Regions from separate parts of the Kocuria sp. KRD140 genome, predicted to be linked through region 1. Evidence: riboswitches for the same ligand, from Rfam matches in the RefSeq annotation. Region 1 holds a riboswitch; each other region holds the start of a gene.
The links. A riboswitch is a leader RNA that binds a small molecule or an ion and turns the genes downstream of it on or off. The one in region 1 is predicted to bind thiamine pyrophosphate.

Region 1 (2,194 bases):
GAGCGACTACCTCAAGGCCACGCACACCGCGGGATTCGTCCTGGGGATCAGCGGCGGCTTGGACTCCACCTTGGCCGGGCGCCTGGCTCAGCTCGCGGTCGAGAAACTGCGCGAGGACGAGATCGAGGCGGAGTTCGTGGCCATGCGGCTGCCTCACGGGATCCAGCACGACGAGGCCGACGCCCAGGCGGCGCTCGAATTCATTCAGCCGGACCGGGTCATCACGTACGACGTCGCGCCGGCCGTCCGCGGTTTCGAGTCCGCCTACGGTGCCGCGACCGGTGAGCAGCTCACCGATTTCACCCGCGGTAACACCAAGGCCCGCGTGCGTATGACGGCGCAGTACGCGGTGGGCGGGGACCACAACCTGCTGGTGATCGGCACGGATCACGCGGCGGAATCGGTCACCGGGTTCTTCACCAAGTTCGGCGACGGCGGCGCGGACGTCCTGCCCCTGGGCGGGCTGAACAAACGGCAGAACCGCCAGGTGCTCGCGTACCTGGGGGCCTCCGAGCAACTCGTGGGCAAGGTCCCCACCGCGGACCTCCTGGACGAGAACCCCGGGCGCACGGACGAGGACGAGCTGGGCCTGCGCTACGACGACATCGACGACTTCCTCGAGGGCAAGGACGTCCCCGAGGAGGTGGCCCGCAAGATCGAAAGCACGTTCCTGCGCACCCGCCACAAGCGCACGGTCCCGGTGACCCCGGCGGACGAGTGGTGGCGGGAGGGCTGATCCTCCCCGTCCGCGCGATGTCCAAGGGGACGACCCTGGCCTGACTGCGCTGGACAACCGCATTGGCCATGCCCTCCGACGGCCTGCGCCGTGCGCGACCCCGGTCCGGCCCCCCTGTGCTTAGACTGGGCCCAGTGACACGGGGTGCCGCTGCACGTTCCCACGACCCACCGGGCCGGGGAGCCCTGGATGCAATGGCTGAGATGACACCCGTCGAACCTGTCCAGTTAGTACTGGCGAAGGGATGTCACGGTGGCACCGCACGGGTGGCGCACCGCGTTCTTCGCCGTGAGCCACAGGAGTGAGCATGCGGATCGACACCACCATCGTCCTGATCACCGGGGGAGCCCGGGGTCTGGGTGAACACCTCAGCCGAGCCTTCGCCCGCGAAGGCGCCCGGGTGGTCGTGAACTACCACACGAGCGAGGACCGCGCCCGCTCACTGGTGCGCGAACTCGGTGAGGACAAGGTCATTGCCGTTCGGGCGGACGTGACCGATGCCGGGCAGGTGCAGCAGATGGTGGCACTCGCCCAGGACCATTTCGGTGCGCCCATCACGGTGGCCGTGAACAACGCGCTGGTGGACTTCAGCTTCAACGGGGACGCCCGCCCCTCGCTCGAAAACCTCGCCGCCGAGGATCTTTCCCAGCAGTTCACCGGCGCGGTCGTGGGCGGACTCAACGTGATCCAGGCGGTCGTCCCGGGGATGCGCCGGTCCGGACACGGGCGCATCATCAACATCGGCACCAATCTCTTCCAGAACCCCGTGGTCCCCTACCACGACTACACCGCAGCCAAGGCCGCCCTTCTCTCCCTCACCCGCACGGCGGCCAAGGACCTGGGGGCCCTGGGCATCACCGTGAACATGATCTCCGGTGGCCTGCTACGCACCACGGACGCGAGTGCCGCTACCCCGGCCGAAGTCTTCGACGCCATTGCCGCCGGTACGCCCTTGGGTCGGGTCACCAGCCCGGAGGAGTTCGCGGACACCGCCCTCTTCTTCGCCTCCGACTGGTCCCGCGGCGTCACCGGGCAGAACCTCGTGGTCGACGGTGGACTGGTGATGGACTGACATGGCCGCCCCGCACGACACCGCGCGGACCCCGTCCGCCGCCCCTGCGGCGTCCACCCGTCCCACCCAGGTGAACCAGCCGCCCGGGACACCCGCCCGGACGCTGCACCTCAACGCCTTCCTCTACGGGGCCGGCCACCACCAGGCCGCGTGGCGCGCGCCGGGCTCCCCGGTGCACCGCCTCACGGACATCGCCTACTACGAGGAGCTCGCGCGGACTGCCGAACGCGGTCTGTTCGACGCGGTGTTCTTCGCGGACGGGCACAGCGTGGGTGACGTCTCCGGCGGACCCCGCTGGAGCCTGGAACCCCTGACAGCGCTGTCCGCGATGGCGCGGGCCACCGAGCGCGTCGGCCTGGTGTGCACGGTGTCCACCACGTTCTTCA
Region 2 (2,194 bases), on a different contig from region 1:
GATCGAGAGGAAGCTCCAGGCCCACGCGCGCGAGCGATTCCCGCACGCGAGGCCAGATCCGTTCGCGGGGGACGGCGAGGTTCTCGAGGCCGAACGCGACGTCGTCCCCCACGCGCGAGAGGACCACCTGCGTCTCGGGGTCCTGGTGCATGAAGCCCACCGTGCCGCGGGCGTCGCGCGGGTCGACACCCGCGACGCTCAACCCGCCCGATGCGGAACGGCCGTCAGGGTCCTGGTCCACACCGGCCAGTGCCTGCAGGAGCGTGGACTTGCCGGCCCCGGACGGGCCCAGAAGCAGGACGCGTTCGCCGGGCTCGATGATCAGGTCCAGGTCCACCAGACTGGGCGTCTCGCGGCCGGGGTGATGCCATCCGAACCCCTCCAGGACCACCCGCGCGCCCGTGAGCTGCACGGTCGGTTCCGCGGTCATCGGCGCACGGCGCCGGAGGCCAGTGCTCCGAGGACACCCGTGGCCTGCAGGGCCTTCATCACGGCCCACATGAGCAGCCCGGCGATCACGGCCCCGGAGAGCGTGGTCAGCGCCGCGTAGACGACCTGCTGGTCCAGGGCCCACTCGAAGTTGTACATGATGTTCTCGCTCACGCCCAGGAACAGCCCGGACACCGCCCCGCCGATCGCCGCGGTCACGGGACCGAACCGGCGGTAGCGGGTCAGGAGGAACACGACCTCCACGCCGAGGCCCTGCACCAGACCGGAGAGCACCACGAGCCACCCGAAATGCGTACCCAGGAAGCCCTCGATCACGGCCGCGAGCAACTCGCAGAACAGGGCCGCGCCCGGTTTGCGGATGATCAGGGCGCCCAGAGTACCCGCCACGAGCCAGCCCCCCGCGATGAGGCCCGCGGACGGCGGGTAGGCCACCGTGCCCGCCGAGACCGCCGGGTACAGGAGGTTGGACCACATCCAGAAGATCACGGCGCACACCGCGGCCAACACGGCGGTGACCACGATGTCCACGACCCGCCACGACGAGCTGCGGTTGCCGCCTGCGCGCGGTGTACGGGTGGGGGTGTTACCGACCTGCGTCATGCTGAATCCTCCTGAAGATCCCAGGAGGGGAAGAACACCACCCGCCGTTGCGAGCGGGTCCTTGAGATACTCGACTCCCTAGCGCCGGTACGAGCCGGATCAGGTTCGAGGGTCTGCGCTCACGCGCACTCTCAGCGCCGCGGTGGCGCTCCCCTGTCGTTGAGACGCCAGTCTAGACCACGACGGCGGGTGGCCGGGCATCTCGCGTGCCCGGCCACCCGCCGTCGTACGTGCGTCCTACGCGGCCCCGGCCCACCCGTACGGGTGGCGCGGGACCCGCGGCTCAGATCTCGCTCTGGGAGCTGCGGGAGGGATCGGAGTCCTTGGACTCGAACTTGGCCACCTGGCGGGAGATCCCCACCTTGATGACGGTGCCCACGACACCGGTGATCACGGCCCAGATGATGATGTCGGTCCAGGCCTCGTCCGGGTCCGGGTTCTTGGCGGGGGGCTCGTTGCCCGTGACCTGCTTCCACACCGCGGACAGACCCTTGTTGGCCAGGGCCACACCACCCAGGGACGCCACCGTGCCGAAAATGTCCATTGCCTTGTTCATGAGGTTCTCCTTGTCCTGTGGGTGTCGGCGGCACCGGGCGGCCGACGACGTCGTGCTCGTTGCCCAGCATACGAAGCGCCGGGCGCGACGGGGCGGAAGGAACCCGGCCCCACCGAGAATTACGTCCTCAGCGAGATTCTTCCTCGCCGGCGCGCGCGACGACCTCGCGCAGCTCGTCCTCCACGAGGTTCTTCTCGTTCAGGTGCTTGGAGCGGTAGGCGGCGCGGCCCACCATGTGCGCGGACACGGGCACCGTGAGCAGCTGGAACAGCCACGCGAGGATCATCAGCGGGATCATGCCGGGATTGCCGCTCTCGATCGCCACGGCCGTGAGCAGCAGGAGCAACCCCAGGACCTGGGGCTTGGTCCCGGCGTGCATGCGCGAGAGCAGATCGGGGAAGCGCACCAGACCCACCGCCGCGGCCAGGGACATGAGGGAGCCCCCCACGAGGCACAGCAGCGCGATGACGTCCAGGACGGTGTGCCAGTTCATGATCGCTCCAACCCCACGTTGCGCGCGACCGTCACGGAGCCCAGGAAGCCCACCAGGGAGATGATCACGAGCAGGATGATGTTGCTGGAGTGGTG
Region 3 (2,194 bases), on a different contig from region 1:
GCACCCCGGGCGGTGCGGGACCCCGTAACGGTTCCGCTCCGCGTACCGAGCGAGCCGTGCCACCCGCGCGACGGCAAGACACTGCGGCGCCATGACTCCGCCCCGACGCGCACCACCCCACCGAACACGTCGCCACCCGAGCGGTGCCATCCCACCGCGGCGCCGCCGCTCCACCGCGTTCAAAGATCGGGGCTCACCCGGGCAGCGTGTCCCGCAGCGCCCGCGCCGCCGCGGTGACGTCCTCCGCATCGGTCACGGCCCGCACGACCACGATGCGCGAGGCACCCGTGTCGAGCACGGACGGCAACCGCGCGGTGTCGACCCCACCGATCGCGAAGAAGGGCTTGTCCCCCGCCTGCTGAGCGGCGTAGCGCGGCAGCTCGAGCCCCACGGCCGCGCGACCCGGCTTGGTGGGGGTCTCCCACACGGGCCCTGTGCAGAAGTAGTCGAGCCCGGCGTCGGCCACGGCGGCGTCCACCTGGGCCGGGGAGTGACAGGACCGCCCGATCACCACGTCGTCCCCCAGGACCCGCCGAGCCTGCGCGGTGGTGAGATCGCCCTGGCCCACGTGGAACACGTCCGCGCCGGTGAGCAGCGCGACGTCCGCACGATCGTTGACGGCGAAGAGTGCGCCGTGCTCACGGGCGACGTCGGCAAGTACCTCGATGGCCTCGATCTCCGCGGCGGCCTCGAGGGATTTGTCCCGCAACTGGATGATGTCCACCCCGCCCTCGTACGCGGCGTGCAGAAATTCGCGCAGGTCACCGCGCTCGTGGCGCGCCGTGACGCACACGTACAGTCGCGCGTTCTCGAGGGCGGCGCGGCGCCCGGTACCCGTCTGGCTCGTGTGTCCCATGCGGCCATCGTGGCACGAACCGCGCGCCCGCGGACACCTCGCCCGATCAGCCCGCCGCGAAGTCCCCCTGCGTTCCACAGCTAGGGGTGATTAGACTGGCAGGGCCGTTCGTCGCCGTTCGACGAACTCCACGGGAGTCCGCACACGTTGGCAACAACCACCGCAGCGGGCTGAGAGGGCGTGAGCCGCCGACCGGATCACCTGATGCGGATCATGCCGCCGGAGGGAGGAACAATGCCCGAGCACCTCGGTGACCACGTGGTCGTGGCCGGAGCTGGTCTCGTGGGCCTGGCCACGGCCTTCGAACTACGACGCCGCGGGGCCGCCGTGACCGTCGTCGATCCCCGCCCGGCGTGGGGCGCCACCCGCGCGGCCGCGGGCATGCTCGCACCGATCGCCGAGACCCAATACGGCCAGGAACGCCTCTACCCCCTCATGCGGGCCTCCGCCGCGGAGTACCCGGACTTCGTGGAGCGCGTCACCGCGGCCACGGGCCTGCCCACGGGCTACCGCACCGAGGAGACGCTCGTGGTGGCCGCCGATGCCGCGGACGCCCAATCCCTCTCCGACCTCGCCTCACACCAGATCGCCTCCGGGATGGACGTGCAGGAGATCTCCACGCGGGAGGCCCGGCACCTGGAACCGGCTCTTGCGCCGCGGTTGAGCGGTGCGGTACGGATCGTCTCCGACCGCCAGGTGGACCCCCGGATGCTCGCGGCCGCCCTGGTGGAGACCCTGAACTGCCCGCAGCTGACCACCATCGGGGATGTCCCCGACGCCGGACCGGCGCAGTGGCTGACCTCCCGCGTGGACACCGTGCTGACCTCCCGCAGGGAACCCCGGCAGGCCACGGGCGTGCAGGTGGACTCCGGTGAGATGATCCCCGCGGACGCCGTGGTCGTGGCCACCGGGCTGACCGCCAACACCATGGGCGGGCTGCCCGAGGGACTCGACCTCAGATTGCGCCCGGTGTTCGGGGACATCCTGCGGTTGCGGGTTCCCGAGACCGCCCTGGCCCCCGGGGAATCGCATTTGCTCACGCGCACGGTGCGCGCCCAGGTCCTGGGTCGACCCGTGTACATGGTCCCCCGCGAGGACCGCACCCTGGTGCTGGGCGCCACGAGCCGCGAGGACGGGCGCGAATCCGTGCTCGCCGGTGGCGTGCACCAACTGCTGCGGGACGCGCGCACCGTGGTCCCCGCGATCGACGACTGCGACGTCCTGGAGATGATGGCCCGCGCCCGCCCGGGAACCTCCGACGACCTGCCGTACGTGGGGAAGACCTCGGTGGCCGGGCTCGTGATCAGCACGGGTCACTTCCGTCACGGCATCCTGCTG
Region 4 (2,194 bases), on a different contig from region 1:
CCTGACCCGTGCGCGCCAGCAGGAAGTCCGCGTAACTGCTCGTGACGTCACTCGGCGGCATGGGCTCCCGGTCCCCGAGCCGGGCTCGATGCAGCGCGGACTCGACCGAGACCACGGAGGCCGACGCCGCGGCGAAGTGTTCGCGCGAACGCTCGTCCGGGGCGGAGGCCGCGAGCAGGGCCAGCGCCCGGGAGTAGTACTGCAGATATTGCATGTCCTGGTCCAGGTACAGCTCGAACTCGCCCGGGTCCAGGGTGCCGTCCCCGAGGCCCCGGATGAACGCCAGGGCGGCAATGCGTTCACGCACCGGGGCGCTCTCCTCCCACAGTTCATCGGTGAACCGGGGGCCCTCGGATTCCGCGGCGGCCGTCATCACGAACGCCGGATCCGTGACGAGGTGCTGGACGTGGTGCATGTGGTGCACGGGACCGTTGCCGTGACCCACGTGCAACTCGTCCGCGCCGCGCAGTGCACCGCGCAACCATGTGCGGGCCGTGCGGATCGCCTCGGGCCAGTCCCCGGTCCGCGCCACGACCGTGGCCACCGCGGAGGACAGCGAGCACCCGGTGCCGTGGGTGTTACGCGTGTGCACCCTGCGACCCTCGAACAACGCGGCGGGTTCGTCCTGACCGGGGAGCAACAGGGCGTCCGGGGTCGTGTCCCCGGCCAAGTGGCCACCCTTCACGAGGACCCGGGTATGGAACGCCGCCGCGACCGCGCGTCCCTGCTCGAGCGCCTCGTCCCAGGTCGCGGCCACGGGGCGCTCGGCCAGCACCGCGAGTTCCGGGAGGTTGGGGGTGATCAGATTCGCGTGGGGCAGCAGCTCCCGTAGGGCCCGTTCGGCGTCCGGACGCAGCAATCGCCCACCGGCCGTGGCGACCATGACGGGGTCGATCACGACCACGGGTGCGCGCCCCACCATGAGCCAGTCCCGGACCGTGTCGATGACCTCCACGGAGCCGAGCATCCCCACCTTGATCGCGTCCAGGGTGACGTCCCCGGCGACCGCGTCCAGCTGGTCCCGCAGGACCTGGACGGGTGGGGTGTGCACGCTCACGACGCCCCGGGTGTTCTGGGCGACCACTGCGGTGATCACACTCAGCCCGTACCCGCCCAGTGCGGCGATGGATTTCAGGTCCGCGGCGTGACCCGCCCCGCCCGTGGGATCGGTTCCGGCAATAGAGAGGACGCGGGGTATGGCGGTAGAAGGCGTGGTGTCCACGACAATCCCTTCGCTAGTACGAGCTAGATCAGGTTCGACGGGTGTGTTCTCAGCCGCAGTGCGCAGCACCCCGTGTGTGTGTCCCCGATCATGCCACAGGGGCACCCGGAATCCCGGGTGCCCCTGCGGTGCTCGCATGGCGACGGATCCAGCCGCCGGTCACTCAGTCCTGCTTGCCGGTCATCGTGATGTCCTGAGCCTTGATGCCCACACCCACGATGGTGGGCTGGTCACCGGACGCCGCGGGGGTCGCGGCCCCGGCCTCCGCGGTGAAACGGCTGACCTGCCGTTCCTGCGTGTACTCGTGGGTCTCCACCCTCGCGGTTCCGGGCGCGGCCGCCGGCGCCACGGCACGCCGCGACCCACGACGCCGTCGGGCCGGAGCCGCCGGCGCCTCCGCCGGCCGGTTCCCGCCGGCGGACGACGCCGCCCCGGAACTCTGCTGCTGCGCGGCACTCGTCTGCCCTGCACTGGATTGCGCAGTCCCGGAGTTCGACGGCGCGTGTCCGGCGGCCGACCGCTTCGACACGGCCTCTCGCGGCTGGGGCGCGGCGTCCGCATCCTGAACGGCACCCTCGGTCGAGGTTTCGTCCTCGCCCGCATCCGTGAACGCGGCGCTCAGCGAATCCAGGGACAGGGCCTCCTGGGTGCCCTCGCTCCCCCGCTGCTCAGACTGCCCGTGGGGCAGTTCGATGACCTCGCCGTGGATCGTGAGGCTCGCGGACGAGTCCCCACCGGAACGGTCCTCGGACCGGGAATCCCCGCGCGAGTCGTTCCCGGAACCGTCCCGGCCGGAACCGTCGTTCTGCACGGCGTTGTCCTCGCCCTGCTGACCGCGACCGCGGCTGCGCTTGCCGCGGCGCTTGCGGCGACGGCGCCCGCCCTCGGACTCCCCGTGGGAGTTCTCGGACGCGTGCTCCCCGCCCTGCTGACCGCGGGAGGTCTGCTGCTCCTGGGAACCGGTGTCCTCGG

Region 2: it holds a riboswitch for thiamine pyrophosphate, as region 1 does, so the genes downstream of both, J1M36_RS08185 (ECF transporter S component) here and J1M36_RS04760 (3-oxoacyl-ACP reductase) in region 1, are expected to answer to the same signal.
Region 3: it holds a riboswitch for thiamine pyrophosphate, as region 1 does, so the genes downstream of both, thiO (glycine oxidase ThiO) here and J1M36_RS04760 (3-oxoacyl-ACP reductase) in region 1, are expected to answer to the same signal.
Region 4: it holds a riboswitch for thiamine pyrophosphate, as region 1 does, so the genes downstream of both, J1M36_RS02245 (bifunctional hydroxymethylpyrimidine kinase/phosphomethylpyrimidine kinase) here and J1M36_RS04760 (3-oxoacyl-ACP reductase) in region 1, are expected to answer to the same signal.

Annotation. Positions count from the first base shown of each region.
Region 1 covers NZ_JABFAW010000004.1:121,623-123,816, forward strand. Annotated here, with positions in the region: gene nadE (ammonia-dependent NAD(+) synthetase) at 1-736, shown strand, start outside; TPP riboswitch at 867-998, shown strand; gene J1M36_RS04760 (3-oxoacyl-ACP reductase) at 1,044-1,808, shown strand; gene J1M36_RS04765 (LLM class flavin-dependent oxidoreductase) at 1,810-2,194, shown strand, end outside.
Region 2 covers NZ_JABFAW010000007.1:394,145-396,338, forward strand. Annotated here, with positions in the region: gene J1M36_RS08180 (ABC transporter ATP-binding protein) at 1-430, opposite strand, end outside; gene J1M36_RS08185 (ECF transporter S component) at 427-1,050, opposite strand; TPP riboswitch at 1,109-1,215, opposite strand; gene J1M36_RS08190 (DUF4235 domain-containing protein) at 1,334-1,606, opposite strand; gene mnhG (monovalent cation/H(+) antiporter subunit G) at 1,734-2,099, opposite strand; gene J1M36_RS08200 (monovalent cation/H+ antiporter complex subunit F) at 2,096-2,194, opposite strand, start outside.
Region 3 covers NZ_JABFAW010000007.1:334,700-336,893, forward strand. Annotated here, with positions in the region: gene J1M36_RS07900 (thiol-disulfide oxidoreductase DCC family protein) at 1-28, shown strand, start outside; gene thiE (thiamine phosphate synthase) at 194-856, opposite strand; TPP riboswitch at 977-1,101, shown strand; gene thiO (glycine oxidase ThiO) at 1,091-2,194, shown strand, end outside.
Region 4 covers NZ_JABFAW010000002.1:3,666-5,859, forward strand. Annotated here, with positions in the region: gene J1M36_RS02245 (bifunctional hydroxymethylpyrimidine kinase/phosphomethylpyrimidine kinase) at 1-1,222, opposite strand, end outside; TPP riboswitch at 1,210-1,305, opposite strand; gene J1M36_RS02250 (Rne/Rng family ribonuclease) at 1,386-2,194, opposite strand, start outside.